Regions from separate parts of the Paenibacillus sp. NMA1017 genome, predicted to be linked through region 2. Evidence: a T-box and tRNA genes for the amino acid it is inferred to sense, from the RefSeq annotation. Region 2 holds a T-box; the other regions hold tRNA genes.

Region 1 (10,866 bases), on a different contig from region 2:
AAATATCGAAAGCAAAATCAAAGGCCAATTACTGACCTTGCTCAAAAATGACCGGGAGAAATATGATCAATTCTACAAATCATTTGGCAGACAATTGAAATTTGGTGTCTACAACGATTACGGCAGACATAAAGAAACTCTGCAGGATCTGCTCATGTTCTACTCTTCTACAGAGAAAAAGCAGGTTACTTTGGACGAATACGTATCGCGTATGCCAGAGGATCAGAAGTATATCTATTATGCTTCCGGCGAGTCCAACGAGCGTATTGAAAAACTGCCGCAAACCGAAATGGTGGCCGATAAAGGATACGAAATTCTGTACTTCACCGATGATATTGATGAGTTCGCTATTAAAATGCTCTTAAGCTACAAAGAGAAAGAATTCAAATCTGTATCGAGCGGCGATCTGGGCATTGAGCCTGACGAGAACGAGAAAGAAACAGAAGCAGAACAAAACGACAACAAAGAGCTGTTCGAGTACATGAAGGGCTTGCTGGAAGGCAAGGTATCTAGTGTTAAAGCCTCTAAGCGCTTGAAGACACATCCAGTATGTCTATCCGCAGACGGCGAAGTGACGATTGAGATGGAGAAAATCTTGAACGCTATGCCTAATAACGCCGATGTTAAAGCGAATAAAGTGCTGGAAATCAACGTAAATCATGCGGTGTTCAACTCTTTGAAAGAAGCTTTTGCCGAGAATAAGGAGAAAGTAAACCTCTATACGGCATTACTGTATAATCAGGCTTTGTTGATCGAAGGCTTGCCGCTGCAAGATCCGGTTGAATTCACGAACGATATTTGCAAAATCATGGTTTAACAAGCATTATTAATGTATAGAGCCGTTCCCGTCCTGGGGGCGGCTTTATTTATCATAAACGCTTCTTAAAGCTTCATAATAGATCATATAGCGCTTACAGAAGAAGGGATGGGCCCACACATTGCCGATCATACTCAATTAAAGGAGGGCAAATATATGAGCTTGGATCAAGCCAACCAGGAACTCCAAAATTTAGACCGTTTAGAACGAAGTGAGCTTATACAGTTGGTGGAAAAAATCATCAGAGGTGAGGGAACAGAAGAGGAAATCGACAGTATGCTGACCATAGTGATGCAAAATACGCCCCATCCGGGGATCAGTGATATGATCTACTGGGATGACCGTGACTTGAGTGCGGCAGAGATCGTAGATGAGGCATTACGTTATCAGCCCATTATTTTACCACCCCATGAATCTTCTTCATAGGATGCGGAGGGGTGGTCTTTTGTTTAGAAATAAGATAATATTAATTCTTTAGGGCTATGAGCATTATATACAAAAAAACTTCCGGTAAGGGTGTGCTGACTTCCCTGGAGTGTTGGGGTAATGTTTGTTTTCTGCTCACTTTACGGAGTTTTTATGCCTAATTTTGGGTTTTGTAAAGTTTTTGTGACATATTCCTGTGAATTTTGATACAGCAAATTGTCGTTTTTCTTGATTATTTGGTGGGATGTCTTTATAATCATTTTGTTTGCAAGAATGATTAGCGATTAGCGTATGGAATAAGGAGGTTATTTATTTTGGGAAAAGCATTGATTATTGGCGCCGGTGGCGTGGCCAGCGTTGTGGTGCATAAATGTTGCCAAAACCCAGATGTATTTGAAGAAATTTGTATCGCGAGCAGAACTGTTGAGAAATGCGATGCGCTTAAAGAGAAGCTGGGTGGAGGTCGTACGAAGATACAAACGGCTCAGCTTGATGCTGACAACACCGACATGGTCATTGACTTGATTCGAAGCTTTCAACCGGATGTAGTTATCAATGTGGCTCTCCCTTATCAGGATTTGACGATAATGGATGCTTGCCTTGAGACAGGTGTTCATTACGTTGATACGGCGAACTATGAACCGCCGGATACGCCGAAGTTTGAATACAGCTGGCAATGGGCCTACAAAGAAAGATTCGAAAAAGCAGGAATTACAGCTCTGCTGGGCAGTGGTTTTGATCCAGGCGTGACTGGAGTATTTACAGCTTATGCTCAAAAGCACTACTTTGATGAAATTCATACGATTGATATTGTGGATGCGAATGCAGGGGACCACGGATATCCTTTTGCAACTAATTTTAATCCGGAAATCAATATTCGTGAAATTACGGCGAAGGGTCGTTACTTTGAAAACGGAGAATGGATTGAAACTGAGCCACTTTCTGAGAAAAAGGTATACGATCTTCCTGAAATTGGACCGAAAAATATATATCTTTTGTACCATGAAGAACTGGAATCTCTTGCAGTGAATATTAAAGGAGTGAAAAAAATCCGCTTCTGGATGACCTTCTCGGACAATTATCTGAATCATTTGAATGTACTTCAAAACGTAGGCATGACTTCGATCGAGCCTATTGATTACGAAGGACAACAAATCATTCCACTGCAATTCCTGAAAGCTATTTTGCCAGACCCGGCTTCTTTGGGACCAAGAACAAAAGGCAAAACGAACATTGGTTGCATCATCCAAGGAGTGAAAGATGGAAAACCAAAAACGTATTATGTTTACAATGTTTGTGATCATGAGGAATGTTATGCAGAGGTTGGCTCCCAAGCCATTTCTTACACAACTGGTGTTCCTGCCATGATCGGCGCAATGCTTATCATCAAAGGTATCTGGAAAAAACCAGGGGTTTACAACGTTGAGGAATTTGATCCAGATCCATTTATGGAAGCACTAAATAAACACGGATTGCCATGGCAAGAGAACTTTACGCCAACGTTGCTTGATTGAGGTCTGCGATGAATATTGATATTACAGGACTTCCATCACCTTGTTATCTTGTTGACGAAAGACTTCTTGTCAAAAACCTTGAGGTTTTAAATTCTGTTCAAGAGCGGACAGGCTGCAGTATTTTGCTCGCTCTTAAGGGATTTTCGATGTTCTCGACCTTTCCTCTGGTTGGCAAATACCTAAAAGGCGTAACCTCCAGTTCCTTGTTCGAGGCAAGACTTGGTCGCGAAAAAATGGACAAAGAGGTTCACGTATACGCACCTGCTTATGTTGACAGTGAATTTGATGAGCTATTGGAGTATGTTGACCATATTGTTTTCAACTCTTTTGATCAATTGAAACGCTACAAAAGCAGAGTGCAAGGCGTAACTTCCAAAAAAATCGACATCGGCATTCGGGTGAATCCGGAATATTCGGAAATCGAAACGCCGTTGTATGATCCTTGCTACAACAACTCCAGAATGGGTGTGACTCTGGCTAACTTTAGACCTGAGGATCTGGATGGAGTGGACGGTATTCATTTTCATACGATGTGTGAACAGAATTCAGATACGCTGGAGCGTACCATTAAAGTCGTGGATGAGAAATTCGGGCCATACATTAAGAACATGAAATGGCTCAATTTCGGCGGCGGTCACCATATTACCAGAGAAGACTATGATCTGGACACGCTGGTACGCTGTATTCAATATTTCCAGGATAAATATGGTGTGCAGGTTTATTTGGAGCCGGGCGAAGCTATTGCTTTGAATACTGGATATCTGGTTGCTACTGTATTGGATACGATGAAAAACGGAATGGATATTGCCATTCTGGATACTTCGGCTGAATGTCATATGCCTGACGTGCTGGCTATGCCATATCGCCCGAATATCATTGATGCAGGCAAGCCTGGTGAGTATGCACATACTTACAGACTTGGTGGACTTACGTGCTTGGCTGGAGATGTGATTGGAGACTATTCCTTTAAAGAGCCATTGAAGCCGGGAGACAAGCTTGTATTCTGCGACATGGCCCATTACACGATGGTCAAAAACCACATGTTCAACGGAGTCAACCTGCCAGCGATCGCCAGCTACAACGATGAAGAAGGCATTAAGGTAATTCGTCAGTTCTCCTACGAGGACTTTAGCTCACGTTTGTCATAAGACAAGGGTAATGTGAAATAACAGAGTGTACCAATTGCATGATCTTAAAAAAGAGCCTAGCTCCTTAAAAAAGGGGTTAGGCTCTTGGTGTAGTTAGAGTTTTTTGATTTTTGTACGCGCCTTTTGTATGTATCCAACACAACAGCAGGCAGTAAATAATAATTTAACTATTTGGAAAGTTACATAAATTTATTTAGGCTACCTTATAACTTCAGTAGAGATTTTATAGTAAAATACGTTTCCTCCATATTGAAGTCCTGGTACATCGACAGCTAGGTAGTATTCCTTACCTTTTTCAAGATTAGCATTTAAAGAATATTGGGCGTTTTTTGAACGTTTAATTCGTGTACCATTACTATCGTAAAGAGTTAGTTCCATCCAAGAATCAGGGTATTTGTTGCCTTCAATTATAAACTGAACTTCGTTCGATCTAAAAGCCTTAATTTTAAATACATCGTAGGCTTCCCAGCCTCCTTGAACCTCTTTACCAAGGGTTCCGATGACAGCATCACCTATAAAAAAATAGTTAGCTTGTTCAAAACTATCATTTGGCTCCTGTTCATTATATTCAAGTACAGAGGTTAGAGTTGATTCCTTTGCTACTGGTACAGGATTTGCTTCTTCGGCTAAAGCGACACTGGCAGTAGTACTCAGCATAAGTGTAAGACCTAATGAAGCTATCAATGTTTTTTTCATGAATAAACAACCTCTCTTCTTTGGGCTTATATTCATTTACATTAGTATTTATATATTATTCACTAGCTATACGATACACAACAAAAGAAATAGTTATATTGATTAAATATAATAAAATTGTTTCAAGGTGAAGATTTTTCTAAGGTGAAAAAGTATAAACGAACCACAAGCACGAAGGAGGTATGAACGTAAACCATCCGTTCTTCTACGAGGATATAGCTGCATTTGTCGTAAGATAATAGGTGTTCAAAGATGTAAAAACGTGGCCCTTATAAAAAGGATCACGTTTTTGTTCTCCTGTCAATTGGCTGTTTGATCTATTTGATCGTGGAAGTAACTCTGTAGTCGAACAATTGACCAATCTCAGCATTGGTTGCTTCTACTAACAAGTAGTAAGTTTCTCCAGCTTTAAGATTTAAACCTAAACTGTATTGACGATCTTCTGCACTTCTTTTGATGCTTCCTTTGTTATCAGCCACACTAAGCATCATCCATGCTTTGGGATATATTTCTCCTTGAATGTTAAATTCATAAAATCCAGACCGAGGAGCTGTAAACTTATAATAATCGCCAAAGTCATAATAGCCTGCATATCCTCCAGGAATTTTTCTTCCTAAGCTCCCATAGATATCGATTCCATCCCCTACTGTTATTTCGCTGGTAACTTCATCAAACCAGTTATTAGGCTCTACGTCGGGGTACCATGAAGATGAAGAAATCTGGATAGGTTCCTTTTGTAGTGTGGGTGTTGCTTCTTGAGCAGATGCAACGGCGGTGGATGTGCTTAATAGAAGTGCAAGACCTAGTGTAGAAAAGACTGCCTTTTTCATTTAATAATCTCTTCCCTTCTTTTATTTTGGGATTTATATGAATATGTATAACCAATCCCATCCAGTATTATATAGTATATTCCAATATATTGGAATATAAAAAGGATAATAATCAAAAAAATATATTTTTTTGTTACAATTATGTGTTTTTACAAATATATTCACTAAACTTCGACATAGGAATCGACCAACTTACTGTATACTATAAAATCCCATCTTAATATGCTTTAGTGAAAAGGGGTATCTTATTTTGGAAGTAACAGGTGTTATGTTATACTCCATAATTGGAGGTGAAAAATACATGTTCGACCCGACCGTTTTTGATAATTTAAAAGTGGCTATGGAAAATACAGTTTACGATCTGGATAATTTGGATTCACGTATTGACATTACACAGCGGATCGACAGATTGGAAATGTCTGTGATGTCACGTGAATTTGCTGTCCAATTCAGACTGAGAGAACACCCGAGTGTGACAGCAGAGATTCAACTAAAGGCAGATTTAAACAACTTGGCTGCGGAAATTTTGGAAATCAAAGATCAAATTCCGGGATGTGTCTTGTTGCTGAGTTTTTACATGGAAATTCGTGATATTGAGTCACAATGCAGCCGGATTGAAAATATACTGACCGAAATTTGGAAGCCCGATCTTCGGCCTTTACAAACGCTTAGTCAGATTTACGGAGAGAAGACATCTACATATCAAAACAGGATTGAACTCCGATTTTCCAGACAAATTAACGAAGATCAGATGGAAGACATTCCAGAGCTGTTGGAACACATATTGCTGACGCTTATGGAATTAAACAAGGTCTAAAGGGTTAGGACCCTAATGTAAATGACATTAGTAGACCATCAAGTTAACGTTAGAGGAGTTGAAAGTATAAATGAATGAACTTGAATTCTCTCAAGTATATGCGATTATGGAGGCTTCTTTTCCTGAAACGGAATGCAGGACATTCGAGTCCCAGAGGGCTCTTCTTCATCATCCGTGTTATCGTTTACTTACCAAAAAAGACGAACAAGGGCAAACAATTGTTTTTTTGGCGGGCTGGGAGTTTACAGATTTTCGGTTTGTAGAGCATATTGCCGTAGATTCGGCTATACGGGGTGGCGGGTTAGGTAAAGAGCTTATGAGCAAGTTTATTTCACAGTCCGGTAAACCGGTAGTACTGGAGGTTGAGCCACCAGGGGACGAATGGACACGGAGAAGGATTGGTTTTTACGAACGTTTGGGATTTCATCTGAACCATTTTGACTATGTACAGCCCCCTTTAAGAGAAGGACAGGCTGATCTGCGGCTTCAAATTATGAGCTATCCAAGTACGCTGGCTGAACAGGATTTTGCTCCGTTTAAAGAGATTTTATATACCGAGGTCTATGGGTTAAATAAGAAGACTGTATAGCTAAAGGTCTTCATTATCGTTCATGTTTTGTCCATATCATCACAAATTCCTTCTCGTCAGTTTCAGCATCCACTGATTCTGCCTGAATGGTAAAACCATTTTTAGTATAAAAGTTAAATGCTTTCGTGTTCGACCGGTATACCTTTAATTGAATTTCATTATGTTGCTTCTTGATCCAATCTAGTAGCAACTTGCCATAGCCTTTCCTTTGAGAATCAACACGTATAAACAGAGCCGCCAGGTATCCATCCAACATGGAAACGAAGCCGCCAATGCTATGATCATCTTGTATGATAACGTAGTTTTGAGCGAGAGGAAGGTACCTGTTTTCCATCTCGGTAACTTGTGATGCCCAATACTGCGGAGCAATAGAATGATGGGCTTCCATGGAAGCATCTAGCCAGATGGCTGCCAACTCGTTGAGCTCTTCCACATTTGCGGGTCTAATCGACATCGTGTCTCCTCTTTCACAGTGCAGTATGTAATCTTATAAATGATGTTGAAATAAAAAAGACCGTCCGAGGACGGTCTTTTTACCCGTGGCGCTTAATTAAAGCTTTGATCCGTATCCCGCGCCTCCGTCAACTCTGTAAATTAGAGAATAACGGACCGGGTAAGGGATACGCTCAACATGTGATTATTGATGTTGACGCACCTCCTTTCCTGATGAACCCATTTTACCATATCTGGTTTGTGATATCCAGTGATTTTCTTATATTTACGGGAATGATTCATAGAAAATATAATATAAAAATAGCTTGATTTTATGTTCTATGGAAGATATAATCTAAATTACCGTGATTGAAAATATCGGTGTGAGTACATAATATGCGGTCGTGGCGGAATTGGCAGACGCGCACGGTTCAGGTCCGTGTGGGCTAACCCCCCGTGGAGGTTCGAGTCCTCTCGACCGCATCATTGCCTAACATTTACAGGTTCTTGGATTGGCTGGATGCCACCAAGAGCCTGTTTTTATATGGTAAAGATGCGTGTACTATTATAACTATTTTATTTATACTGAAATATATATTTAATATAGTCCTTTGCACTCTGATTAATGTCTTCGTCGCTTGCTTGAAACGAGGCTCCAAAGACAGCGAAAAAGGGTAATGTTATGGCGCCAACATGGACTGCGCTTGCTTTAAAAGGTGCTATAACTTCATCTGCAGTAAAAGAAACGGAACCAGTAGGTAAGTAATTTTCTTTTTTATCGCCAATAGACATGGCTATCCCTAGCTTCTTTCCTTTTAACTTATAACCTTGTGAACCATAAGCCCATCCGTGAGTAAAAACATCATCAAACCACTTTTTTAATAAAGGTGGGTAACTATACCAATATAAAGGGAATTGGAATATGATATTACTATGTGTTTCAAGTAACTTTTGTTCTTTCAAAACATCAATGCTCCAGTTTGGATACTCTTTATAGATCTCATGAATTGTAATTTCATTGGTATATTGAAGTAATTCTCGTTTCCATCTGTTATTTACTCTAGAATCTTCAATATTGGGATGAGCTAAAATCACAAGAGTTTTCATCATAAATCACCTTTCTTACGTAACATATTTGCCTTTGTAGATGCTCTATTATTATTCTGTATGCTTCAAAAAAAGTAAATACACACAATAAAGTAAGATAGTTACTTGAAAGTGTGCATTGGACTTAGAGTGAAGATATGCAATTATAGATTTAATTAGATAACCTTTGTTATTTTTAGCGTTGAAGAGGTGACACTATGAAACAATATAATTTAGGCATAGAAGCAACACTTGAGATCATCGGAGGTAAATGGAAATCATTAATCATATGTTTATTAATGTCTGGTAGAAAAAGGACAAGTGAATTACAGCGTAGTATTCCGGGCATTTCTCAAAAGGTTCTTATACAGCAACTTCGCGAACTTGAAAAGGATGGTATCATAGGTAGACATGTGTATAATCAAATGCCTCCAAAAGTGGAGTATTATATAACGGAATATGGAATTACAGCAAATGAAATTATTGACTTAATGTGTTCTTGGGGAAGAGTTAATATCAAAATAAGACAACAGCAAGGAGAAGATGTGATGTTGTTAGAAAATGATTCAAAATGAATAGTGTTTACGGCGGTTTCCTTTGACCGCCTTCAAGTGCTATGTTATGTGTTGAGCCGCAAGCTGATTTGCTATATAGTTATGACTGGACAACCATTCCATCCATATTAAATGAATGCCAAAGTAGGGGGACCCTTGCAATGATTATTAAACCGAAAATTCGTGGTTTCATATGTACGACTGCACATCCTGCAGGATGCGCAGCTCATGTTAACCGTCAGATCAACTACATTAAAGACAGCACATCAATACAAGGAGCTAAAAAGGTACTTGTGATCGGAGCATCTACTGGATATGGACTGGCTTCTCGTATTGCTGCGAGTTTCGGTCTAGGAGCTGATACCATAGGGGTATCCTATGAACGTCCCGCATCAGAGGGGCGCACGGCTTCAGCAGGCTGGTATAATACAGTAGCCTTTGAAAGAGCGGCCAGAGCAGCTGGCTACATAGCAGAAAGCATTAATGGAGATGCTTTTTCTCATGAAATTAAGCAGGAGACATTGAAGCTGGTAAAGGAAAAGCTGGGCAAGGTAGACCTGATTGTGTATAGTGTCGCTTCACCGCGACGGACACATCCCGATACGGGTGAAACCTTTAATTCCGTTCTCAAGCCTATCGGACAGTCTTTTTCTAATAAAACAGTGAATACGAATACAGGTGTCGTATCAGAAATTACGCTGGAACCGGCTACGCAGGAGGAAATTGAGAACACCATCACGGTAATGGGTGGCGAAGATTGGTCCTTGTGGTTAAAAGCGTTGGAAGAAGCCGATCTGCTGGCTGAAGGGGTAACCACACTGGCTTACTCGTATATTGGTCCCGAAATTACGGAGGCTATCTATCGTAAAGGAACCATTGGCCAAGCTAAAAATGATTTGGAAGCTACAGCACATACTCTAACAAAGCAACTGGAACGTTATCATGGGAAAGCCTACGTTTCTGTGAATAAAGCTTTGGTTACACAATCCAGTTCGGCTATTCCAGTCGTACCATTGTATATTTCTTTGCTGTTTAAGGTCATGAAAGAAAAGGGACTGCACGAGGGTTGTATTGAGCAGGCACAACGTCTGTTTGAGACGCTATACAGTGGGTCCACTGTGGAAACGGATGAAGAAGGACGCATTCGTCTGGATAACTGGGAAATGAGAGACGATGTACAGCAGGCTGTCAAAGCAGCTTGGTCCGAAATCACTACAGAAAATGTATCTGAATTGGGCGATCTCGAACAATACCGTCTGGATTTCCTCCAATTATTTGGATTCGGGTTTGATGAAATTGATTATGAATTAGACGTTAATCCAGAGGTAGACACGACTTCATAAGTAAATATGTGTAAAATAGAAACGGGTACTCTCAAGCGATGCAATTGGCTTAAGAGACCCGTTTTTTTATGTATTCTAGCAAAATACAAGTTGCACTCGTTTCACTAACAGCATTTATCGAGAATTAGACGTGGAAAGCGACTTACGATGCAGCAAGCGAAAAACGGCAATGGTAATGATAATCCCCGCAATGCCAAAGACTGCAACAGAAGTCAGGGCCCGATAAGCTTGCCAGCCGAACAAAAAAGCAATACCACTGCCAAATGTTGTACCTGCCAGTAACCCAAGTGCACAGGCAATATCTGTTCCAAATTTCATAAACATGTTCCTTTCGAATGTATAAATTAAAAAGCAACTTGTACTTTTTCTCTGGACTTGGACACACACTTGTGCGTACAATTAAATAGTAATCGTTTTCAAACGAAATCTATTAATTATTATGGAGCATTCTTGTGCAAATTATTCCTTTTTCAGGAGGCTGATGAAATGAATATGAATGAACAGATCAAGCTGTGGAACGAAGAGGCGCAGGCTAGTAACGCTGATCATCCTCACCGAAAGGTTGAATTGTTTATTGAGGTACGGGATGGAGCACTAGACTCTGTTGCTCCTTA
Region 2 (10,866 bases):
TGCCCGATATTGCTAAAATATGCGTTAAACCAAGCTGCGTAAACTCGTTATAGGTTGCTGGGTCCAACTCATCTGTTACCCCAAGTACCAGTCCTTTCATATATCCTGCGTGATGAAGTGATGTAAATGCCGATTCCATTCTCTGCCCTAGCTGCTCCCTAAGCTGATCATTCCATCTGAACAAAGTGTAGCGGTTCCACAGTGATGCCTCCTGCTTCTGTAACGAGGCTACCCCATCGCCTTTGAAAAGCCAGTGAATTTCCTGTGTGTGCAGGTATTCACTGTAATCAAAGCCACCAAAGTTCCCCGCTTTTGCAGGAGCCTTTAAGGTGCCACGCAGTAGGACAGCATCTCCACGCTGCCATGCTGCCGCAAGTTGCTGTTCCTGCTTGGCAGCTAACTTGATATGAACAATGACCTGTTCAGAAATTGGTGTACGATTCTCGCCCTTTTTCGAATGACTTCCGTAGTGATTGATTGAGGTGACTCTCATCTCAAACTGTGTTCGATCACCATCTACCTGTACTTCAGAAGCGATAAGCCCTGCAACTTCAACAGGCATATCTTCCACCTTAGAAGACGATACATGAAGAGCATCGGGAATACTGCTAACATTATGCGTATCATGCCAAAACCAATGAAATCCACCACCGCTGAATGCAAGCCAAAGTAATACCATATGGCGGATGGGGATTTTCATCAATAAAGCTATAAGCGGAAAGATCAGGGTAACCCCCGCCCAGAGCAACAAAAGCAGCCGTCCAGAATAGAGACATGCTCCCGCACTTCCTGTAATCCAACAAACAGTAAGGATCAATATAGGCCTAGTTAACACAAATTTAGCTTGAATACAATCACCTTCCGGTAGCAAACATTGCTTTCTGTCCAAAAAACACAAAACAAAAAGAACCTCTGACAAAATAGCATTCGTCAGAGGTTCTTCCTCGTTACTTTTTAATTCATTACATCCATCAGCGTTTCTTTCGGTGGATAATAGGTCTTCAGCATACGAAAGGCGATTCCCTTTTCCTCCATCATAGCACGAACCTTGTCGGCATCTTTGGGATAAGGTCGGTGGTATACAATCTCCACAATACCGCTGTTCGCCAACATATTGGCACACGTCCAGCATGGCTGGTCGGTGACATATACCGAAGAGCCTTCACGATCAATTCGGTCAGTAAACAGCAGCAGGTTCTGCTCCGCATGAATAGTGCGAACACAACGCTGCTTTTTAACCATTTCCTCGCGCCCATCATGGTGAACGACCTCGTACTCCTCTGAGATCATACAGCCTGCCTCAGAACAGTCAGGCACCCCGGATGGTGCTCCATTATAGGCCGTCCCCAAGAGCTTTTTACCTTGTACAAGTACGGCTCCAACATGACGCCGCGCACAGCGCGAACGGGTGGATACCATATAAGCGATATCCATGAAATAGGTGTCCCAGTCCTTGCGTACATCTGCACTCATTTCCATCTCTCCCGTATAAACAAGTTAAAACGTAAAACATATCCGCTACCGCCGTTCTCAGGGCCTGTACATTATAATCTTATATAAGTCACAAGCTGACATACGGCTTCATTTTCGCCAACATTTTAGCTCCGATTCCCTTTACATGATCCAAATCGTTCACACGTTTGAACGCCCCGTGCTGATTACGGTAGTTCAGTATAGCCTCGGCTTTTTTAGCCCCAACCCCTGGCAGCTCCATTAACTCGGCAGCAGTCGCCGTGTTGATGTTTACCTTTTTTTCGCCGGAAACGGGTGCAGTAACCGAATCACTTACCGTATTGGTTCTACTTGTCGTTGCACCACTCGAACTGACGGTACCTGTGTCTGAGCTCGGATCCGCAACACCTGACTGCTTTACGGTACTTGAATTTCCCGCAATAGAGTTTTCGCTCACAGCAGCAGATACACCAGTAGAAATCTGCACAGTATCACGTTTCACATTATCAGCGGCTTCGGCATTCCTACTGCGTTCAGCTTTGTCTGAAGGTTCTTTTACAGCAGGCTTTTCATGAGCATAGTCACTACTGCGCTGCGACTCATTTGGCTCTGAATCCATTGCTATAGCCTGCTCCACCTTATGGTTAAGTAAAGTCCACTCTTCTTGCGGCTCAGTGCGCTGTCCTCCGGCAAATAAAATAAGTCCACTCCCGATTACAGCAAGCGTTATCGCTGTTCCTGTCCATACGCGTTTCATTTCCATATCGTCCCCTACTCCACATGGATTTCGGGAAATTGTGAGCCGACTGAAAACACCGTCTCAATCAAACAGAGCAAGTCTGTCCAATTCCCGTTAAACCGGAGGGTGCAAACAACCTCCATACGGTCTCGCTGTGAGCATTTTTTTAAAAAAGTGGTACGACCCCGGGCACGATCTAACATGCTCAGACATAAAATTCGTCATGTCGGCCAAGACCAGGTGCATACACTAAGAAGAATGACAGCACAGCGTCTATACCGCAAAGTATGAAAGGAGGACGTTGAACAATGAAAGTTGGATTTATCGGGACTGGCAGCATGGGAAGTCTGCTAATTGAGTCTTTTATTAATTCTAACGCACTCAAGCCGCAGCAAATATCAGCAAGCAATCGAACATATTCCAAGGTAACCGAGCTAGCCCGTCGTTATCCAGGTTTGCATGCAGCCCAAAGCAACCGTGAAACGGCAGCGGAAAGCGATGTTCTGTTTATCTGTGTGAAGCCGCTGGAATCAAAAGCCGTAACGGATGAAATACGCAACGTTATTACAGAAGAGCAAATCGTCGTATCTATCACAAGCCCGGTGCAGATTCGTATTTTGGAGCATGCACTGAAAGCCAAAGTGTCCAAAATTATCCCCAGTATCACCCACCAAGTGGGCAGCGGAGCCTCACTATGCATCCATGGAAGCCGGATTACAGAGGAGGACCGCACCCTTCTGGAAGAGCTTATGTCCCACATCAGCAGGCCAATTCGGGTTAAAGAATCTCATACTCGGATCACATCGGATTTTTCGAGTTGCGGTCCTGCTTTCTTGGCCTTTTTTATGGACCAGTGGATTCAAGCAGCAGTTCAAGCTACAGGTATAGACCGTACGGAGCTATGTGCCCTGGCCGGTGAAATGATCATCGGCACTGGAAAGCTGCTCACGGAAGGCGGGATGACACCAGCCGAGTTACAGGCCAGAGTAGCGGTTCCCGGAGGTATTACCGCCGAAGCTCTCGCACTGTTGGACATCAGCCTGCATAGTGTCTTTCCCGAGCTGATACAGGCCACGCACAACAAGTATGAAGAGGACACGCAAAAGGTAGATGTCTCCTTCGGCTTAAAGCCAATTAACCGGCAACAATATTAACCAGCTTACCTGGAACAGCAATTACCTTGCGGATCGTTTTGCCGGCCAGTGCCTGCTGAACATTGTCCAACGACACAGCGAATGCCTCCATCGCTTTAGCATCAAGGTCCTTGGCAATCGTTGCACGCTGCACGATTTTACCATTCACTTGCACAACAATTTCCACTTCGGCGTCCACCGTCCATGCTTCATCATAAGCAGGCCAAGCCGCGTAGGTAATGCTATCATTGTGCCCCAGCAGTTGCCACAATTCCTCGGCCAAATGGGGTGCAAGCGGCGACAGCATTTGCACGAAGTTTTCCATTGCTGCACGCGGCAGAAGGTCTGCTTTGTATGCATCGTTGGTGAAGATCATCAGCTGGCTGATCGCTGTATTGAAGCGCAGCGCATCCAGATCTTCAGTTACTTTTTTCAGCGTTTTATGCCAAGTACGATTGAACTCATCGCTACCGCCGTCATTTGTAATTTTATCGTTCAGGCTACCATCCTCGGAAACAAACAGGCGCCATACGCGGGACAGAAAACGATGTGCTCCCTCTACCCCATTCTCATTCCATGGCTTGGTCGCTTCCAGCGGCCCCATAAACATCTCATAAATACGCAGCGTATCGGCGCCAAACGTATTGACAATATCGTCAGGATTAATAACATTACCGCGTGATTTACTCATTTTTTCATTGTTGTTGCCCAAAATCATGCCCTGGTTGACCAGCTTATAAAAAGGCTCTTTCGTTTCCACTACACCGATATCATACAGTACCTTATGCCAAAAACGGGCATACAGCAAGTGAAGAACCGCATGTTCCGCTCCGCCAATATACAAGTCAACAGGCATCCATTCACGCTGTTTCTCTTTGGATACAAGCTCTTTGTCATTTTTCGGATCAATAAAGCGCAGGTAATACCAGCAACTTCCTGCCCATTGCGGCATTGTATTCGTCTCGCGGCGTGCTTTCATACCTGTCTCAGGATCAATGGTTTCCACCCAATCTGTTGCGTTCGCCAGCGGGGATTCACCTGTACCTGAAGGCTTGATATTGTCCATCTCCGGCAGCACGAGCGGCAGTTGGTCCTCAGGAACCGTTTTGATTGTTCCATCCTCCAGATGAATTACCGGAATTGGCTCGCCCCAATAGCGTTGACGGCTGAACAGCCAGTCACGCAGACGATAGGTGACTTTGCCGTGTCCTTTGCCCTCGGCTTCCAGCCATTCAATCATCTTCGGAATCGCTTCCTCGTTGGTAAGTCCATTCAGTGGGCCTGAATTGACGTGCGGTCCATCCTCAGTATATGGCTCGTTAGCCACATCTCCACCTTGGACAACCTCAATGATATTCAATCCGAATTGCTTGGCAAATTCCCAGTCACGCGTATCGTGAGCAGGTACAGCCATAATTGCTCCAGTTCCGTAGCCTGCCAGTACATAGTCAGCAATCCAGATCGGCAGCTTTTCGCCGTTCACCGGGTTCACTGCATAAGCTCCTGTGAATACGCCTGTTTTATCCTTGGCTAGATCCGTACGCTCCAGATCGCTTTTACGAGCAGCTTGTTCACGGTACTGTTGTACAGCATCCTTTTGCTCAGGCGTAGTGATAATATCCACCAATTCCTGCTCTGGTGCCAGCACACAGTAGCTTGCGCCGAACAGTGTATCTGGGCGAGTTGTAAATACTGTGAGTTGCTCGTCATAGCCTTCAATTGGAAAACGAACCTCTGCCCCGGTAGACTTACCGATCCAGTTCCGCTGCATATCCTTAATACTCTCAGACCAATCCAGTTCCTCCAGATCATCCAGCAGACGATCCGCGTATTCCGTAATTTTCAGCATCCATTGACGCATTGGTTTACGGACGACCGGATGACCGCCACGCTCACTCTTACCGTCAATAACTTCTTCATTCGCCAGCACCGTTCCCAGCGCTGGGCACCAGTTCACAGGTACTTCAGCTACATATGCAAGGCCGCGCTTGTACAGCTGGATGAAGATCCACTGTGTCCATTTGTAATAATCAGGATCCGTCGTGCTGATTTCACGATCCCAGTCGTAGGAGAAGCCGAGCGATTTGATTTGACGGCGGAAGTTATTTACGTTTTTCACCGTAATTTCGCGTGGGTGCTCCCCTGTATCCAGCGCATGCTGCTCCGCAGGCAGACCGAAGGCGTCCCAACCCATCGGATGCAGTACGTTGTAGCCGCGCATTCTTTTATAACGTGAAACAATATCCGTAGCTGTGTAGCCCTCCGGGTGGCCTACATGCAGGCCGGCTCCAGATGGGTACGGAAACATATCCAAAGCATAAAACTTCGGTTTGTCCGGCTCTTCCCCGGTGCGGAACGTCTTGTTCTCATCCCAATATTTCTGCCATTTTGGTTCAATACTTTGCGGTTGATAGCCGTGCTTCGGCTGTGTGTCTGTCATTGTCTTTTCCTCCTCAAACGGTATGCAACAAAAAAACCTCTGCATCCCGTAGCGTGTCAGCGCTAGGGACGAGAGGTTATATTCCCGTGGTACCACCCTAGTTAGCAGAAAGCGTTCTTCGCGTTCTACTCCCTTTGCACCTGATAACGGAGGTGATCCGATGCGGGTTAATAACAGGATACAAGCACCAGTATAGGGCGTTCCTGCGTTGGACGCATATCTCCGAGGCGAGTTCGCTTTGCGCTGTCAACCGGCTTGCACCACCCGCCGGCTCTCTACATGTCCAGACAAAGCTACTATTCCTCATCAGCGATTGTTTAACCGTTAATAATGGCACTATTATATTGAAAACCGCGAAAAAAGTCAAATAAGGACTACCTTTGGTGTTAAGAACCCTCTCCATACTAATTGTTCATGACACATGCATACGAATGTTTTATAATAATTCCGAGTTAAATCGCTTCAAGTTGAGATGAGTTGAGATAAGAAAGGTGAGCTGAGAAATGGCACAGATTAAAATTTACGGAATAAAAGAGACTCTAAATCCAATCAAAAAGCAACTTTCAGAGGTGATTCATTCTGCTGTGGTGGATGCGTTCAAATATCCTCCTGACAAGAGGTTTCATCGTTTTTTTCCTATGGATCAGGAAGATTTTATATATGCCGATGGTCGCTCTGAGGCGTACACCATTATTGAAATCAGTATCTTTGAAGGCAGAACGACAGAAGCTAAGAAGCAACTCATTAGCCTGTTATTCCAAAGAATTAACGATCTTTTGGGTATTTCTCCACAGGATCTTGAGATTACTATATTTGAAACACCCAAACAGAACTGGGGCATTCGGGGTGTACCGGGTGATGAGCTTCAGTTGAACTATAAAGTGAATATATAAGTGCAAAAAGACGCCCTTCATGTCATCATGAAAAGCGTCTTTTTTTCCCATATTCGTTCAATGAATCTTTGCTATTTTACAGCAACATAAAACAGTCTCGCCGCGTCATCTTCTGCTTCTACCCATTCAAAATCCGCATATACCTTCACATCGCGAAAACCCGCTTTGGACAATTCTGCCTTCATCCAGTCTGGGTCATAGGCACGTTGTACATGTATTTCCTCGAAACGCTGGTATAGATCGCGTCCTTCATGTTCTGCTTTCGCAAAGATACTAAGATGATGCTCAATTTCACAACGGGGAGTGTCTAACGCACATGTCCAGATATACGAGATAGAGCGTTCGTCCAGTACGAAAGGCTGCTCTTCATCATAACGTAAAAACGTCTGCGGATGATGTACATCGAACAAGAAGGTTCCACCAGGCTTCAGACCAGCATGCGTTCTACGAAAAGTAGAAATGATATCTTCTTCCTCCAACAAGTAATTCAGACAATCGCAAAAAGAAATCACAGAATCTACAGGTTCAGGTAAAATCCATTCTCTCATATCCTGCTGTATCCAGCGAACGCTTCCCTCACGAAACAATCGCTGTCCCTGTGGAGTGGTCTCCATTTTGCGACGGGCTACTGCCAGCATGTCAGAGGATAAGTCGATTCCAGCCACCTCAAAGCCCGAGTTAACTAGGGGAATCGTAATCGAACCCGTTCCGCAGCCCAGCTCGGCCACCGTATGCGGCATACCGTACTGATCCCAAGCCTGCCGTGCAAAGCGCAACCAGTCCGGGTACGGCATGTCCTGCATCAGCTCATCATACACATAGGCAAACTTCCGGTAAGAAGCCATTTTTTATTCCCCATTCCCGTCCTTCGGTTTCGGCATTTTCTCCACCAGGTAGGTCCAGTTTTCCTTTTGTGTAACCATTCCTTCCTTCATCAGCTTGCCCATCGCACGCTTGAAGGCGGATTTACTAATACCAAACCGTTGCTTGATAATATCCGGCGGCGTTGCGTCGGAGTATGGCATTCCGCCACCCGGACGCTCCTTCAGAAAAGCAATCAACCGATCCGCATCCTCATCACGGCCTACTTCCTTGCGTGGCGACATTGCCAGATTGACCCGACCGTCTTCGCGAACAAGTGTGACCCGTACCTTAACCTCTTCGCCCAAGCGAAGCATCCGGTTGCGTTCCGAGGAGTGAATCATCCCAATCGCGCCAAAACCAAGCACACCTCCGTCCACCAGAACGAATGTGCCCATTTGAAGCGGCTTGTACACAGTCGCCTGCACCCACGTATTCAGCCATGAATCAGGGGCGTGGAAGCACAACGGAGCCAGCTCCTGTTCTCCTGCCAGCTTAGCCCGCAGTCTGCCTTGCTTGTCATGCTCCATAATGGCATACACGTAGTCGCCCACCCGAGGATGCAAATCCCGATTTTCTGGCAACTCACGAATCGGCAGCAAAAGCTGACGACCCAATCCCATCTCCAGGAAACAACCCAAACGCGGATGCACATCGGCCACCTCAAGCTTTGCCATTTCGCCCAACGACAAGAACGGCTTTTTCATGGTTGCGGCCAAGCGGTCCTCTGTATCGTGAAAAATAAATACCTCCAACCGTTCACCAACTTCAATTTCACGTGTCAGCTCCGTATAATGCAGCAGCACATCCTGCTCCCCAACAGTGAGAAAATAGCCGAAAGGAGATACCTCACGATCCACCATAATGGTGACATAAGTACCGGCGATCAAACTCATACCTTTTCCACAACCTTAGCATCCGACCAGAGTCGTTCAATGTTATAATATTCGCGCTCGTCGCGATGGAAGACATGCACTACGACATCCCCCAAATCCATTAGAACCCAACGGGCAGAATCCATTCCTTCGATTCCTTTGATGGTTACACCTTCATCATGAGCGCGTTTGCGAATTTCTGTTGCAATCGCCTGTACCTGTGTATCCGAATTACCGTGGCAGATTACAAAATAATCCGCTACTAGTGATATTCCCCGCAAATCCAGTGCGACAATATTCATTGCCTTTTTATCATTTGCAGCATCAACCGCTGTTTGCATTAATTGCTCATTAGTTAGGGTCATTCATAAACCTCCGTTTTTCTCTGTTTTAGTTGTTGAATCAAGTCATTGCGCGACAAGACCGTCAGTGGAAAAATAACCTTTTTCTTCTCCAGCAACAATGAAATCGTGGAGTCAAATCCAGCAATAAGGCCCTGCTCCAAGCTTTTCTTTGCCTGTTTACGGATATGCTCAACCCCCGGAAAATCCCGTCCCGGTTCGATGTAATCAGCGAGACACACGACTTTGTCCAGCAAGCTCATACCTACGCGCCCTGACGTATGCCAGCGGATCGCATTCCTTATTTCCGGATCATCCACTCCGTAATCTCTTGCTGCAACGCAGTATCCTACCTCTGAATGCCAGAGCTGCTTGTCATGTTCCAAAAGCTCCTGATCACATTCGGGATGACTGCGAATCACCTCTTCCATCTGCTGGACAGGCCAATATTTCGCTACATCATGCAAAATAGCCGCCAGTTCTGCCTTATCCGAATCTGCTCCATAGCGCTTCGCAAGCTCGACTGAGGTATGCATAACACCTAGTGTGTGCTTCCAGCGCTTTTCAGGCATTTGAACAGATACGGCTTCCATTAATTGCTCACGGCTGTACTTCATACAAACCGCCCCTTGTAATATAGTCATGCACACGATCAGGCACAAGATAGCGGATAGTGCGCCCTTCCGCTGCACGCTCTCGAATATCCGTCGACGAAATGTCCACCACTGGCATATCCGCCAGCAGTACCTTGTCCTGCAAATAATGCGGCAACTCATCCAACGCAAGCTGGAACCCTGGACGCCGAACACCAATAAAACAAATTCGCTGCGCCAGTTCCTCAATTCCCTGCCAATGAGGCAAGTAGTTCACCATATCCGCACCAATAATAAAATAAAAATCCACAGCAGAATGCAACTCCTGAAGCTCCTTGATCGTGTCAATGGTATAGGATACTCCCCCGCGAAGCACTTCAATATCCAGCACTTCAAAAGCAGGATGACCCGCCACCGCTTCACTCGTCATCTCCAGACGTTCTTTACCGCTCGCCCCCGCCTGATGCTTGTGCGGAGGAATATGAGAAGGCATAAACCATACTTGATCCAGCCCATAGGCATCTCTTGCCGCTTCTCCAGCCAGCAGATGTCCAATATGAATCGGGTCAAATGTACCACCCATAATACCGATTTTCATAATTTTCTCCCCGCGTGTTATCCTCTAGGCAACTCGATTTCCTTATGATCACGGGATTCTTTGTACAAAATAATAGTGCTCCCAATGATCTGAACAAGCTCAGAACCTGTCTCCGCGGCCAGTTCTTCCGCAATTTCATGCTTGTCGTCCAAACAGTTGTTCAAAATTTGCACTTTCATCAGCTCACGCTTTTCAATCGCATCGTTGATGTGACGCATAAGATGCTCATTCGTACCGTTTTTACCTACTTGAAAAACCGGGTCCAAATGATGCGCCATTGAACGCAAATATCTTTTTTGTTTACCTGTTAGCATGTATATTTAACCCCTTCGTCGCTACATATGCAATGCAGCATTTCCATAATTTTAATGTTCAATCTTATTCACGACAGGCTACTCAGCACAGCCGCTCTCATTTGCTCTACAGCAGGGACAACCCCTGTAAAATACTCAAAAGCCACAGCCCCTTGGTACACGAACATGCCCAAGCCCCCATGTACAGTGCAGCCGCGCTGTTCACGGCTTTCCTGTAAAAGTCTCGTTTCCAGCGGGTTGTAGATCAAATCACTCACTATGATTCCCTCTGGAATCAAGCTCGTTTCCAGTGGAAGTTCATCCGATAAAGGAGACATTCCCACTGAGGTTGTGTTAATCAACACATTCACTGTGGCGAGCACGCTCTTGGCATCCTCGTTGGAATAACCCCTCACTGGGATCGCTTCCGTCGTCCACTCTAATGCCAGTTGCTCAGCTTTGCCACGTGTTCGGTTCAAAATAATGACCGAATCGGGTTGCTCTTCCAATAAAGCATGAATCACACCACGAGCAGCCCCACCGGCTCCAAGAACAGCAATTCTTGCGCCCTTCAAATCGACAGAAGTCTCTTCTTTGAGGGAACGAACGTAGCCAATTCCGTCCGTGTTATAGCCCTTAAGCCGTCCA
Region 3 (10,866 bases), on a different contig from region 2:
GCGGACAGCTTGGATGAACAGCATGAGCCATTAGCTCAGTTGGTAGAGCACCTGACTTTTAATCAGGGTGTCGAAGGTTCGAGTCCTTCATGGCTCACCATTTATATTTTGTTATGCGGTCGTGGTGGAATGGCAGACACGCTATCTTGAGGGGGTAGTGAGCGTACGCTCGTGGAGGTTCGAGTCCTCTCGACCGCATCAATGGAATAAACGGAAAAGTCTCTCGAGGTAGAGGCTTTTTTTTATTTGTGTAGTGATGTAATAAAGTAATGATTATGATGAAATAATGATTCCATAGTATAATATAACGCCAGAATGTTATAGAATAATAAATATATAAACTTAAGAAGTGACGGTGAAAAATATGGACACTCAACTGTTAGGAAATATATCAGAAAATATTTTGGGCTTGTTTCCGATTGTGAAGAAGAAATTTTTCACCTACGGTCCGCTTGATTTTCCGTTGCATTTGTCGCCTAATAACTTTCAGGTGCTCATGCTTCTGCGTGAAGTGCGTTCGTCTACAGTATCCGATTTGTCCAAACAACTTAATGTCTCACGTCCAAACATGACTCCTCTTCTGGATAAGCTGGTGGAGCATGGGTTGGCTGACCGCCAATCGTGTGATTCGGATCGCAGAGTCGTGAATGTGGCGATTACACAGGAAGGCGATGCTTTTTGTGAACAGGTATTTCATAACTTCTCCAATAAAATTCAAGAAAGACTGGTGTATCTGCCAGAAGAAGATTTATTACATCTGAGTGAAACTTTGAATGAGTTGAAGCATATCTTACTTAAAATCGACAACTCTGCTACGTGATTGGCGTAAGTGAACTGGCTTAAAGACCGCCCTTTCTTCGGAAAACAGGCGGTTTTTGTTGCGTGTTGTGGTATAATGGAAACCAACATACATAATTCGGTAATTTTAGCATACGTGATCTTTGAAATGGAAACAGAGAACATGATATCGTTATTTGAGAGCCTGCTAGGGAGGAAGGAACTTCTATGCAATCTATTTATCATCGCATTGAGGAACTCATCAAGGAACGGGGAATGACGAAAAAGGCGTTCTGCCAGCAGTTAGGCATTAGTACAGGGAACTTCGGAGATTGGAAAAGAGGAAAAACGACGCCGGGCACGAATAAACTCATTGAAATTGCTTCTTTTTTTGATGCCAGTCTGGATTGGATTATGCTGGGTCGAGATGTACAGGGTGAGGTGCTAAAGGAGTCGCAAGACCCTTATTTTTTTGACGCTTCAGGGCAACTGAATTGCCAGGGGGAAACGTTTAGTGAGGCGGAAAGAAATTTTATACTTGAGTATATTGAATTTACCCGCTTTCGTAAAGAGAAAAACCAGCGCAATTCTACTATGGGGTAATGGTTGCTTAGGATTTGATGAGGATTACTAATGGGTAAGGCTGAAAAATGAAAATTATTTCAGAAAAAGTTACTGTGTCGGAGGGGAAATATTTTGGGAGATCAAACTATTTATCAGCGGATTGAAGCTTTGATTAAGGATCGGGGAATGACCAAGAAGGCATTTTGCGAAAAACTTAAAATCAGTTCAGGGAATCTCGGTGATTGGAGAAGAGGTAAAACAACGCCGGGTACCACCCATTTGATTCAGATTTCGGACTTTTTTAATGTATCGCTCGATTGGTTAATGAAAGGGATTAAGCCAGGAGAAGGCGTACTTCAGGAGCAGAAGGCTGCTTATTTTTTTGGAGTGATGGGGCCACTGAATTGCCAGGCAGAAGATCTTGAGACGGAAGAACAGAATTTTATTTTAGAATATGTTGAATTTGCGAAATACCGTAAGCGAAAAAGTGAGAAGGATAAAACAAAGCCGGAATAATTTTTTGGCTAAAGATCGTCTGGGTTGAAAACCCGTAAACGAACTGGAGGGGTTCGCTTTACGGGTTTATTTGGTTTCTTGGTGATATGGAATGACCTATATGTAACTGGAATGCTTGTTGGGTTTAGAGTGGCGGTGCCTCCTTATAATCGTTATCGTCGATGTTCAGAATTGCAGCAACTTGTTTTCTGTACCTTTGTGCTTTGCGGGTGCCGTGAATCAGATTGGACAAGCGTGAAGGCGGAATATTGTGTGTCTCACAAAATGTTTTCTGATCCAGTCGAAGTTCGACAAGCCGTTGTTTGATGGCCCACCCGAAGGAGGTGACAGGCATTTTGTTGTTCAAGAGAAATCGCCCCTTACGGATTCTTGCGGAATAATTGGTGTGTTATAATAATCATCAGTAAACATGTTAGAATTAACCATCTGAAACCATGATACACTTTTATACGTGTTTTTACAATCGGAAATACGTTATTTCATTCAATTAATTACTTAAATAAGTGGGAATTTTACGAAATCGTGAAGTGCCAGGTGACCTGAATCATCCATCAAGCCCGTTAACGATGTGGAATTGCCGGTTATGCCTGGATAAAAAAAGCACTCTGCCACTTGAGGAAAGCGGTAGAGTGCTTTTGGTGCTGCAGACTGATTGGTGAAATGAGGCATCAGGGGGATGCTGGAAGGCGTTTGGGGAGGCCGGGAGAGAGAAACAGTCTAGGTTCATCCCATTGGCTATTATGACTCATATAAAGTGGTAGAGTGATGTAGGAGCTGGACCAATGTCTGTGAAGAAGGCGACGCTGAAATGCGGTTGGCTCAGGTTCGTTAAGCTTCTTCCATGCGGAGAGCAGCTCGCTAGTCATACGCTCCATAAGAGGGTTCTTTTCCTCGTAAGGAGGATTGAGTAGTTTGAAGGCGTCTTCCACACAGAAGGACACCGCTGCGCTAAGATAGCCGTGAACGGTCTGTTCTACATCGTTTCCGAGGAGGAAGTTAATCCAGGTGTGAACGGTAGCGAGTGTGCCAATCGTATTGTATTGAATGAGTATGGATTCCAACTGGTCAAATTCAAGCCAAGGATAAAGAGCCTTAGCGAGCTTGAGTAGACGCTGACCGGATAGACGCGACTCCTTCACATGCTGCAAGGAGGGACGTTGGGTATGCAGCATCTTATCAATGAGGGCGATCCGCCAACCGTCATTCTGCTGAATGGCGACATACAGACTTTTGATAGCCATGCCGTCAACGGTTGTAAATTGAGGATACAGATCATCCAGCATGTAATGTTCCAGGTCTTGTAGACTGCTCAAACGTCCGTTACGGAATAGTTTCTCCAGTCCGTTAAAACGGGTGAAGCCACCAACAGGTAGGGAAGGGTCCAACATTAATGCATAGTTCAGCAAGCGGTTGCCTTTATGCAGAGCGGTTCGCCTCCTCGAAGTGAATACTAATGTTATATTATTTTACTTTGTACTTAGGGGTAACGGATATATTCGAATTATATGTAATTTATATTTACATTTAAATCACTTTTGTGTCAAATTAAATATTCTTATCGCTCATATATGTTAGTTAAAATAACATATAAAATGATTATTATATTTTTTGTTTACAAATAGTTGATGAGAGAGTATAATAAATCTGTTGCCTCAAAACATTATGATTTGCGGTCGTGGTGGAATGGCAGACACGCTATCTTGAGGGGGTAGTGGGCGTACGCCCGTGGAGGTTCGAGTCCTCTCGACCGCATTATATGTAAGACACGATTACCATAAAACAATAATCAAAAAAGCATCCTGACACGTTTTGTGTGAAGGGATGCTTTTTTTGGTTTAAGAGCTCATTTTTGCTGCAAGAGCTTTTCAATACTCCTGCCAGCTTATCCGGAGTTGTTTGCGGTACATAGCGCTTAAATACGTTACCTTCTCGTATGATTAAGAATTTCGTAAAATTCCATTTAATGCTTCGGGGAGTTTTTTCGCCGCCAATAGCCGTCTCGACCGCCAGCAAGGGGGTGTTCAGGGTTCGCCCTTATTCTCAACGCTTGAGGCGCGGAGAACTTTGCGCTATATTCAAGGAGAACTTGATATGGGCGGCCTTTGTTCCAGGCGGCAAATTTACGGAAGACGGGTGAAGCGGATGCGCAAGATCGACTGGACGAATATGACCAAAACATTAACTTTCAAGCTTACGCTGGGGTCACAGTTGCTGATCATCCCGCTGGTGTTTTTCCTGGTATTCGATAATTTATATTCAATTAATGTATTGCATAATAAAATATCGGAGTCCAAAAAAGAAACCGTCGCTCTTTATATGAATGAAATTGACGCCGAATTGAGAAATGTCGATGATTATATGCTGAGGATGCTGACTTATGATTTAAGTATTTCGAATTTTGAAAATGAGGATATCGGGGTGAGAGAGGTTGCCAAGAGCGGATTAAGGGATGATCTGGTGCAAGCGAACTCCTTCTACAAGATGATCGACGGACTGTTTATTTATTCAAAGCTAACTGATGATTATTTATATTCTTTTAGTTCCCGGACAAACTATCCCGAAAGAATCGCCGTATCCAAATATACGATGGGGATCATCAACGAGGGCGACAGTTTTGCGGGTGAGCGCTGGTTTCCGGCTTCCATCAACTCCTCGCACTATCTCATCAGGATATTCAATACGGGGAGCACCTATATAGGCGCGTGGGTAAACACGGATACTTTCGTCCATTATCTGAATGGCATAAACCTAGAGCGAACCGACTCGTTCATTCTGGCCAGCGAGCAGGGAGTTCCCCTGAACAACGCTGAATTTATCGAAAACCACAAGATCGACTTGTCTGGCGATTTGGAAAAATACTATTTCACCGGAGCCGACAACAAATTTATGGTAGTGGGCCAGGAATCAAGGCAGGGAGGCTTTCGTTTAACGGCTGTTGGTAATGAAAAGAGCATACTGGAGGGGCTTGACCGTATCCAGATCATCATTTTTATCATCGCTTTGTTATCCATTCTTTGTATTCCGTTAACCTATATCCTGTTGCAGAAATGGATCTTCAGGCCGATTACAAAATTGAAGCATGCCATCAAAAAGATGGAAGGCGGAGACATGAGCCATAACATTAAGGGAGAAGAGCATCCGTACGAGTTTATGCTGTTGATCGACACGTTCAACCGCTTTACTTCCCAAATCAGCCAGCTTAAGATCGACGTTTACGAAGAACAACTGCAGAAACAAAAGGCCGAGCTTCAGTATCTTCAGTCGCAGATCAAGCCGCATTTTTACTTAAACGCTTTCAATACGATCTACAGCATGGCTCAGATGAAGGATTACCGGATGATTCAGGACATGGCGAGATGCTTGTCGAACTATTTGCGATATATGGTCAGAGGGAACTTCTCCCTCGTCCGGTTTGAAGATGAATTAAAGCATGTTCAGAACTACTTGCAGATCCAGCAAATTCGATCCGGAGATAATCTGGTATGCTACATCGACACCGATCCGTCGCTTATGAATTTGCGTCTCCCGCCGTTGATTCTGCATACGTTTATCGAAAATATAGTGAAGCATGCTTTCGATATATACGAATCGATCGAGGTGCATATTAAGGGATTCCTGCTTGAGAATAATCAGGACAAGCTTGCCTGCATCGTCATCGAGGATAGCGGGGAAGGCTTTTCTCCCGAGGCGTTAGAGCAAATTCGTTCCTATAGCGGCCACAAAGAGGACGGAGAGCGCATCGGGATTTGGAATATCAAGCAAAGACTGAAGTTAATGTACGGCGACAAAGCCAGCGTAACTGCCAGCAACCGCGAAAACGGCGGGGCCCGCATCGAAATTGTAATCCCCGCAGAAATGGAGCCGAATGGATTATGAAAGTGATTATTATAGATGATGAAATCCAGACTGTCCGAGCGATCAAGTATACCATTAATTGGGAGAAGATTGGGATTGAAGAGGTGTTTATGGCGTATAATATCGCGCATGCCAAGGATATCATATCCCAGAGCAAGCCCGACATTGCCGTTTGCGATATCGAGATGCCTCAGGGCAGCGGGCTGGAACTGCTTCAATGGATAAAACTAAACTTTCCGGATATGGAGAGCATTTTGCTGACCTGTCATGCGGAATTCGAATTTGCCAAAAAAGCGATTCAACTGGGCAGTTTTGATTATCTGATCAAGCCGATTCCGTTTGAGGAACTGGAGCAGGCGGTGTTCAAAGCCGCTTCCCAAATCGTATCGGCAAGGCGCTTGAAAACTTATAGCGAATACGGAGAGTATTGGATCAAAAACCAGCCGGCGTTGGCCGAAAGCTTCTGGTCCGATCTGATCAGGGGGCGTTTGTCCGGCAAGCCTGAAGAAATTGCCCGGGAAGCCCAGAAAAGAAACGTAGATTACCAGCTGGACGAGCGATATTTGCCTGTATTGATTATTCCGAAAAGACTGGTGACCAAGCTGAAGAGCTGGAATCCTCATCTGCTTGATTACGCTTTAAAAAATATCGCGAGCGAAATCCTCCTCGAAGCCGTGAATCCGAATGCTGTTCTGATCTTAAACGGCCAGTTGCTGGCGATTTTGCCGGAAGCCCCTGACTCGCAGGATGAACATCAAATAAGAGAAACATGCCGGAAAGTGATAGACGCTTGTCAACAATATTTGGGATGTACGGTGAACTGCTACGTCGGTGACTTTATCTTTGGAGAACAGTTGAGCGATATGGTGAACCGGCTGCTGGAGATTGATAAAAACAATGTGACGATGACCGGTAAAATCATTGGCCTGAATGAGTGGCAAAGCGTGGGCAGCTTCGCTTACGCAGCCTTATCGGCACCCCATCCGCAATGGACGGAGCTGCTTGAAAACGGCGACAAGGAAAAATTGCAGCATGAAATGGATCATTACATTCGCAATTTGGCGGCTAAAGGGCAGCTTACTTTTGAAACGCTGAGTCTGCTGCAACAAGATGTTTTGCAATTCGTTTATGCTTTTTTGGAGCAGCAAGGGGTTCAAGCGCATCGGCTGTTCCTGGACCCTGAGTCGCAGGAGTTGTATCGCAAGGCTACGACAGCCATGGAACAGATGATCCGCTGGGTTCATTATTTCATCGGAAAGGCAGCTGATTATTCGCAGGAAGTTGCCAAGTCGCAAACGGTCATCGATAAAGTGAAGAAGTATATTGATGCCAATTTGCATAACGAAATCACGCGGGATGAGCTCGCCGGCCTTGTTTTTCTCAATTCCGATTACTTGACCCGCCTTTTCAGGAAGTCCACCGGAAGGTCCATTATGGAATATATCACGGACACTAGGATCAAAAAGTCGATGATACTGCTGAAACGGTCGGATTTGCCGGTCCGTACGGTAGCCAGCCAAGTCGGTTACGATAACCTGGCTTATTTCTCCAAGCTGTTCAAAAAAACGACAGGATATGCTCCGTCGGAATATCGAAGACAGCATCAGAAGTCGGAAATGGAATAAAAGAAGTCGTATAAGAACAATCCCATCAATATATGGGATTGTTTTCATTACGGAATGCAAATGAATGGTTAGCGGATGGTCGGAAATGTATTAGTTTAAGTCGCCAGGGTGAATGCGTCTCCATTATGTTAGCGTTTACAATAAATAAATAGCAAGGCTTTAACAACAAAACGAAGGTAAAGGGGAGAGCAAGATGAAAAGAACGCGTATAATTCTGGCCGTATTCACATTGATGGCCATGCTGTTATCCGCTTGCGGCGGAGGGAACAGCGACAGTGCGGGAACGCCGGGCAATTCCGCGGCAAGTCAGCCGGATGAAATTGTTTATGGATTTCCCGTATTCGGCAACATCCCCAGTGATATGCAGCTTATCGAGGATGAGGTCAACAAAATATCAATCCCGGAAATTAATGTGAAGGTGAAGCTTCTGCCGATCAATGCTGGCAGTTGGAGGCAACAGGTTAATTTGATGATTTCAGGCGGGGAGAAGCTGGATCTGATGCCGACCCTCGATACCTATTTCAGCCCGATGGTCGCCCAAAGACAACTGAGGGATATTACCGACTTGCTGGAGCAGCATGGTCAGGGAATCAAGTCCGCGGTTGGCGAGAAATTTCTTAAAGGAACAACGGTGGACGGGAAAATTTACGGGGTAACGGTAGGCAACGGAAAAGCCTCTGTTCCGAACATCGCGATGAGAAAGGATATTTTGGATAAATATGGGCTGAGTATCGACAATGTGAACACCTTGGAGGATATTGCGAAGATTTACGAAACGGTAGCTAACAACGAACCGCAAATGTCCATGCTCGTTCCGGCCAGTACAGGCAATATCATTTTAACTCCTTCCAGTCTGTTAATGCATTCCCAGTATGATGGTCTTGGCGACGGTTTTGGGGTGATCATGGGGAACGACAACTACAAGGTGGTTAACCTCTATGAGACCGAAGAGTATAAATCGCTGCTCAAGACAATGCGGGATTGGTATCAAAAAGGCTACGTGCTAAAGGATGCAGCGACAACGAACGAAACGGCCGTCAATTTGTTCAAAGCAGGGAAAGGCTTCTCCCAATTTGTGAACGGGGAAGTCGGTCAAGACACCCAGTTGACCCGGAACACCGGATTTTCATTCGTCACCAAGAAATTACAGGAGCCTTTGATTACCTCCTCGGTTATTCAGGGATTGACCTGGGTGGTACCGATTACTTCACAAAATCCTGAAGCGGCGATGAAATTCTTGAACCTGACCTACACCAACCCCGATGTTATCAACCTGATCGACTGGGGAGTTGAGGGAAAGCACTATGTGAAGAAGAAGGACGGAACGATCGGCTACCCTGATGGAGTGAATTCCAGTAATACCGGGTACGGCTTGGGTCAGGACTGGCTCATGGGCAATCAATTGATCGCTCATGTGTGGGAAGGAAACGATCCAAACAACTATAAAATATTGGAGAAAAACAATAAGAACGCTCCAATTTCAATCGCGCTCGGTTTTTCTTACGACAGTTCCAAGGTCAAGACCGAAATTGCCAACGTGACCAATGCGAGCAATCAATACCGCCCGGCGCTTGAATCGGGAAGCGTTGATCCGGATCAGGTTTTGCCGGAGTTTCTTTCCAAGCTGAAGGCTGCAGGTATCGACAAGATCATCGCCGAGAAACAAAAGCAACTGGATGCATGGGTCGAAGCCAACGGTAAAAAGTGAAGCCAAAAGTTCCTTGCGTTAATTGAAGCAAGTAAAGTAAGGAGGAGCATATTTGTCCGGAACCCGCAGTAAGAGAAAAACAAGTATTCCCATGTATTTGATGATGATGCCCGGTTTGTTGTATCTGTTCATTAACAATTATGTGCCGATGGCCGGTTTGTTCATTGCCTTCAAGGATGTCGATTATTCCAAAGGGATTTTTAATAGTGATTGGGCGGGCTTCAACAACTTTAAATATCTTTTTAGCACTTCGGACGCCTGGATCATTACTCGCAATACGTTGCTGTACAATGTGGCTTTTATTATACTAGGAACCGTTCTGGGTGTTGCTGTAGGTATCTTGCTCAGCGAAGTGACTAGAAAGTTTTTTTCCCGGTTTTATCAGACGGTTCTGCTGTTGCCTCAATTGATTTCTATCATTATCGTGGCTTATATCGGTTATGCCTTTTTGAGCGTGGATACCGGCCTGTTGAACAATAGTCTTCTGCCAATGTTGGGTATAGACCCGGTTTCCTGGTATGCGGAACCTGTTTATTGGCCCTTCATATTGACCTTTACTCATTTGTGGAAGGGCCTTGGCTATTCCTGTATTATCTATCTCGCCGCAATCATCGGGATCGACCGCTCCTTGTATGAATCGGCGGAAATCGACGGGGCCGGCAAATGGAAGCAGATCACCTCGATTACGCTGCCGTTGCTCAAACCCACCGTTATTGTGCTGGTGCTGATATCGATCGGAAAAATTTTCTACGCTGACTTCGGCCTCTTCTATCAAGTTCCGCTGAATTCAGGGGCGCTATACAGCACAACCAATGTGATCGACACCTATGTATACCGCGGCTTATTGCAAATGAATGATATCGGCATGTCTTCAGCAGCGGGCGCTTACCAATCCATTGTTGGTTTCTTCCTTGTCTTGCTGGCCAATTATATCGTCCGAAGAGTGGATAAGGACAATGCCCTGTTCTAGGAGGTGAATGAAATGACCCAACAGCGAAATTTCTGGTTTCAGGCCGGGATTCATCTCGTATTGATGATCCTGGCGCTCGCGAGCATTTTGCCGTTTTTGCTGCTTGTGATCTCCTCGTTTACCGACGAGACGACCTTGACTTTAAACGGCTACTCTTTTTTTCCAGAGAAGTTCAGCTTGAAATCCTATGAATATCTGTTTGAGCAGGCCCCTATGCTGTTGCGGGCTTACGGAATTACGCTACTGGTGACCGTTGTCGGAACCGCATTGGGACTCATAATTACGGCCATGCTGGCTTATCCGCTGTCGAGAAGGGATTTTTCGAAACGGAATGTATTCTCGTTTATCGTATTCTTCACGATGCTATTCAATGGAGGACTGGTTCCTTCCTATCTGATGTGGACGCAATTTTTCCATATTAAAAATACGATCTATGCGCTTATTTTTCCGAATTTGCTTGTCAGTGCGTTTTATGTCATTTTGATGAAAAACTATTATTCCAATAACATTCCTCCCGAACTGATCGAAGCGGCGGAGATTGACGGGGCTGGAGAATACAAGACATTTTTTCACATCATTATGCCTTTGTCGCTGCCGATTCTGGCTACGGTGGGTCTGATGCTCGGGATCGGTTATTGGAATGACTGGACCAATGGCTTGTATTTTTTAACAGATCCCAAATTATTCAGCCTGCAAAATGTGCTGAACCGGATTTTAACGGATATTCAATTTTTGAGCAGCAGCACGGTTAGTCAGAAGGTGAACACGGAATTGCCAAGCTCTGGCATCCGCATGGCCATTGCCGTCGTGGGAATGGTGCCGATTCTGGCATTGTATCCGTTCTTCCAGAA

Evidence for each region. A T-box is a leader RNA that pairs with one kind of tRNA and senses whether it is charged. The one in region 2 lies ahead of leuS (leucine--tRNA ligase), so its partner is inferred to be a tRNA-Leu.
Region 1: it has a tRNA-Leu gene. The T-box ahead of leuS (leucine--tRNA ligase) is inferred to sense a tRNA for this amino acid. The anticodon was not compared.
Region 3: it has a tRNA-Leu gene. The T-box ahead of leuS (leucine--tRNA ligase) is inferred to sense a tRNA for this amino acid. The anticodon was not compared.

Annotation. Positions count from the first base shown of each region.
Region 1 covers NZ_JBZXYR010000001.1:571,154-582,019, reverse strand. The annotation lists gene htpG (molecular chaperone HtpG) at 1-817, shown strand, start outside; gene AC5ELV_RS02765 (bacteriocin immunity protein) at 974-1,243, shown strand; gene AC5ELV_RS02760 (saccharopine dehydrogenase family protein) at 1,558-2,757, shown strand; gene nspC (carboxynorspermidine decarboxylase) at 2,766-3,905, shown strand; gene AC5ELV_RS02750 (hypothetical protein) at 4,104-4,601, opposite strand; gene AC5ELV_RS02745 (hypothetical protein) at 4,919-5,431, opposite strand; gene AC5ELV_RS02740 (hypothetical protein) at 5,733-6,248, shown strand; gene AC5ELV_RS02735 (GNAT family N-acetyltransferase) at 6,319-6,837, shown strand; gene AC5ELV_RS02730 (GNAT family N-acetyltransferase) at 6,851-7,291, opposite strand; tRNA gene AC5ELV_RS02725 (tRNA-Leu) at 7,668-7,752, shown strand; gene AC5ELV_RS02720 (NAD(P)H-dependent oxidoreductase) at 7,846-8,376, opposite strand; gene AC5ELV_RS02715 (winged helix-turn-helix transcriptional regulator) at 8,574-8,930, shown strand; gene fabV (enoyl-ACP reductase FabV) at 9,071-10,252, shown strand; gene AC5ELV_RS02705 (hypothetical protein) at 10,367-10,570, opposite strand; gene AC5ELV_RS02700 (sn-glycerol-1-phosphate dehydrogenase) at 10,739-10,866, shown strand, end outside.
Region 2 covers NZ_JBZXYR010000002.1:719,970-730,835, forward strand. The annotation lists gene AC5ELV_RS08460 (DNA internalization-related competence protein ComEC/Rec2) at 1-694, opposite strand, end outside; gene AC5ELV_RS08465 (hypothetical protein) at 624-776, opposite strand; gene AC5ELV_RS08470 (deoxycytidylate deaminase) at 955-1,473, opposite strand; gene AC5ELV_RS08475 (ComEA family DNA-binding protein) at 1,562-2,209, opposite strand; gene comER (late competence protein ComER) at 2,500-3,345, shown strand; gene leuS (leucine--tRNA ligase) at 3,326-5,764, opposite strand; T-box leader at 5,826-6,083, opposite strand; gene AC5ELV_RS08490 (tautomerase family protein) at 6,268-6,657, shown strand; gene AC5ELV_RS08495 (class I SAM-dependent DNA methyltransferase) at 6,729-7,502, opposite strand; gene AC5ELV_RS08500 (CvfB family protein) at 7,506-8,414, opposite strand; gene rsfS (ribosome silencing factor) at 8,411-8,758, opposite strand; gene yqeK (bis(5'-nucleosyl)-tetraphosphatase (symmetrical) YqeK) at 8,755-9,351, opposite strand; gene nadD (nicotinate-nucleotide adenylyltransferase) at 9,335-9,925, opposite strand; gene yhbY (ribosome assembly RNA-binding protein YhbY) at 9,943-10,239, opposite strand; gene aroE (shikimate dehydrogenase) at 10,308-10,866, opposite strand, start outside.
Region 3 covers NZ_JBZXYR010000001.1:1,016,811-1,027,676, reverse strand. The annotation lists tRNA gene AC5ELV_RS04735 (tRNA-Lys) at 25-100, shown strand; tRNA gene AC5ELV_RS04730 (tRNA-Leu) at 116-198, shown strand; gene AC5ELV_RS04725 (MarR family winged helix-turn-helix transcriptional regulator) at 365-820, shown strand; gene AC5ELV_RS04720 (helix-turn-helix domain-containing protein) at 1,006-1,380, shown strand; gene AC5ELV_RS04715 (helix-turn-helix domain-containing protein) at 1,474-1,857, shown strand; gene AC5ELV_RS04710 (Rha family transcriptional regulator) at 1,982-2,203, opposite strand; gene AC5ELV_RS04705 (urease accessory protein UreF) at 2,526-3,263, opposite strand; tRNA gene AC5ELV_RS04700 (tRNA-Leu) at 3,527-3,609, shown strand; gene AC5ELV_RS04695 (sensor histidine kinase) at 3,949-5,733, shown strand; gene AC5ELV_RS04690 (response regulator transcription factor) at 5,730-7,337, shown strand; gene AC5ELV_RS04685 (ABC transporter substrate-binding protein) at 7,531-9,045, shown strand; gene AC5ELV_RS04680 (ABC transporter permease) at 9,146-10,015, shown strand; gene AC5ELV_RS04675 (carbohydrate ABC transporter permease) at 10,028-10,866, shown strand, end outside.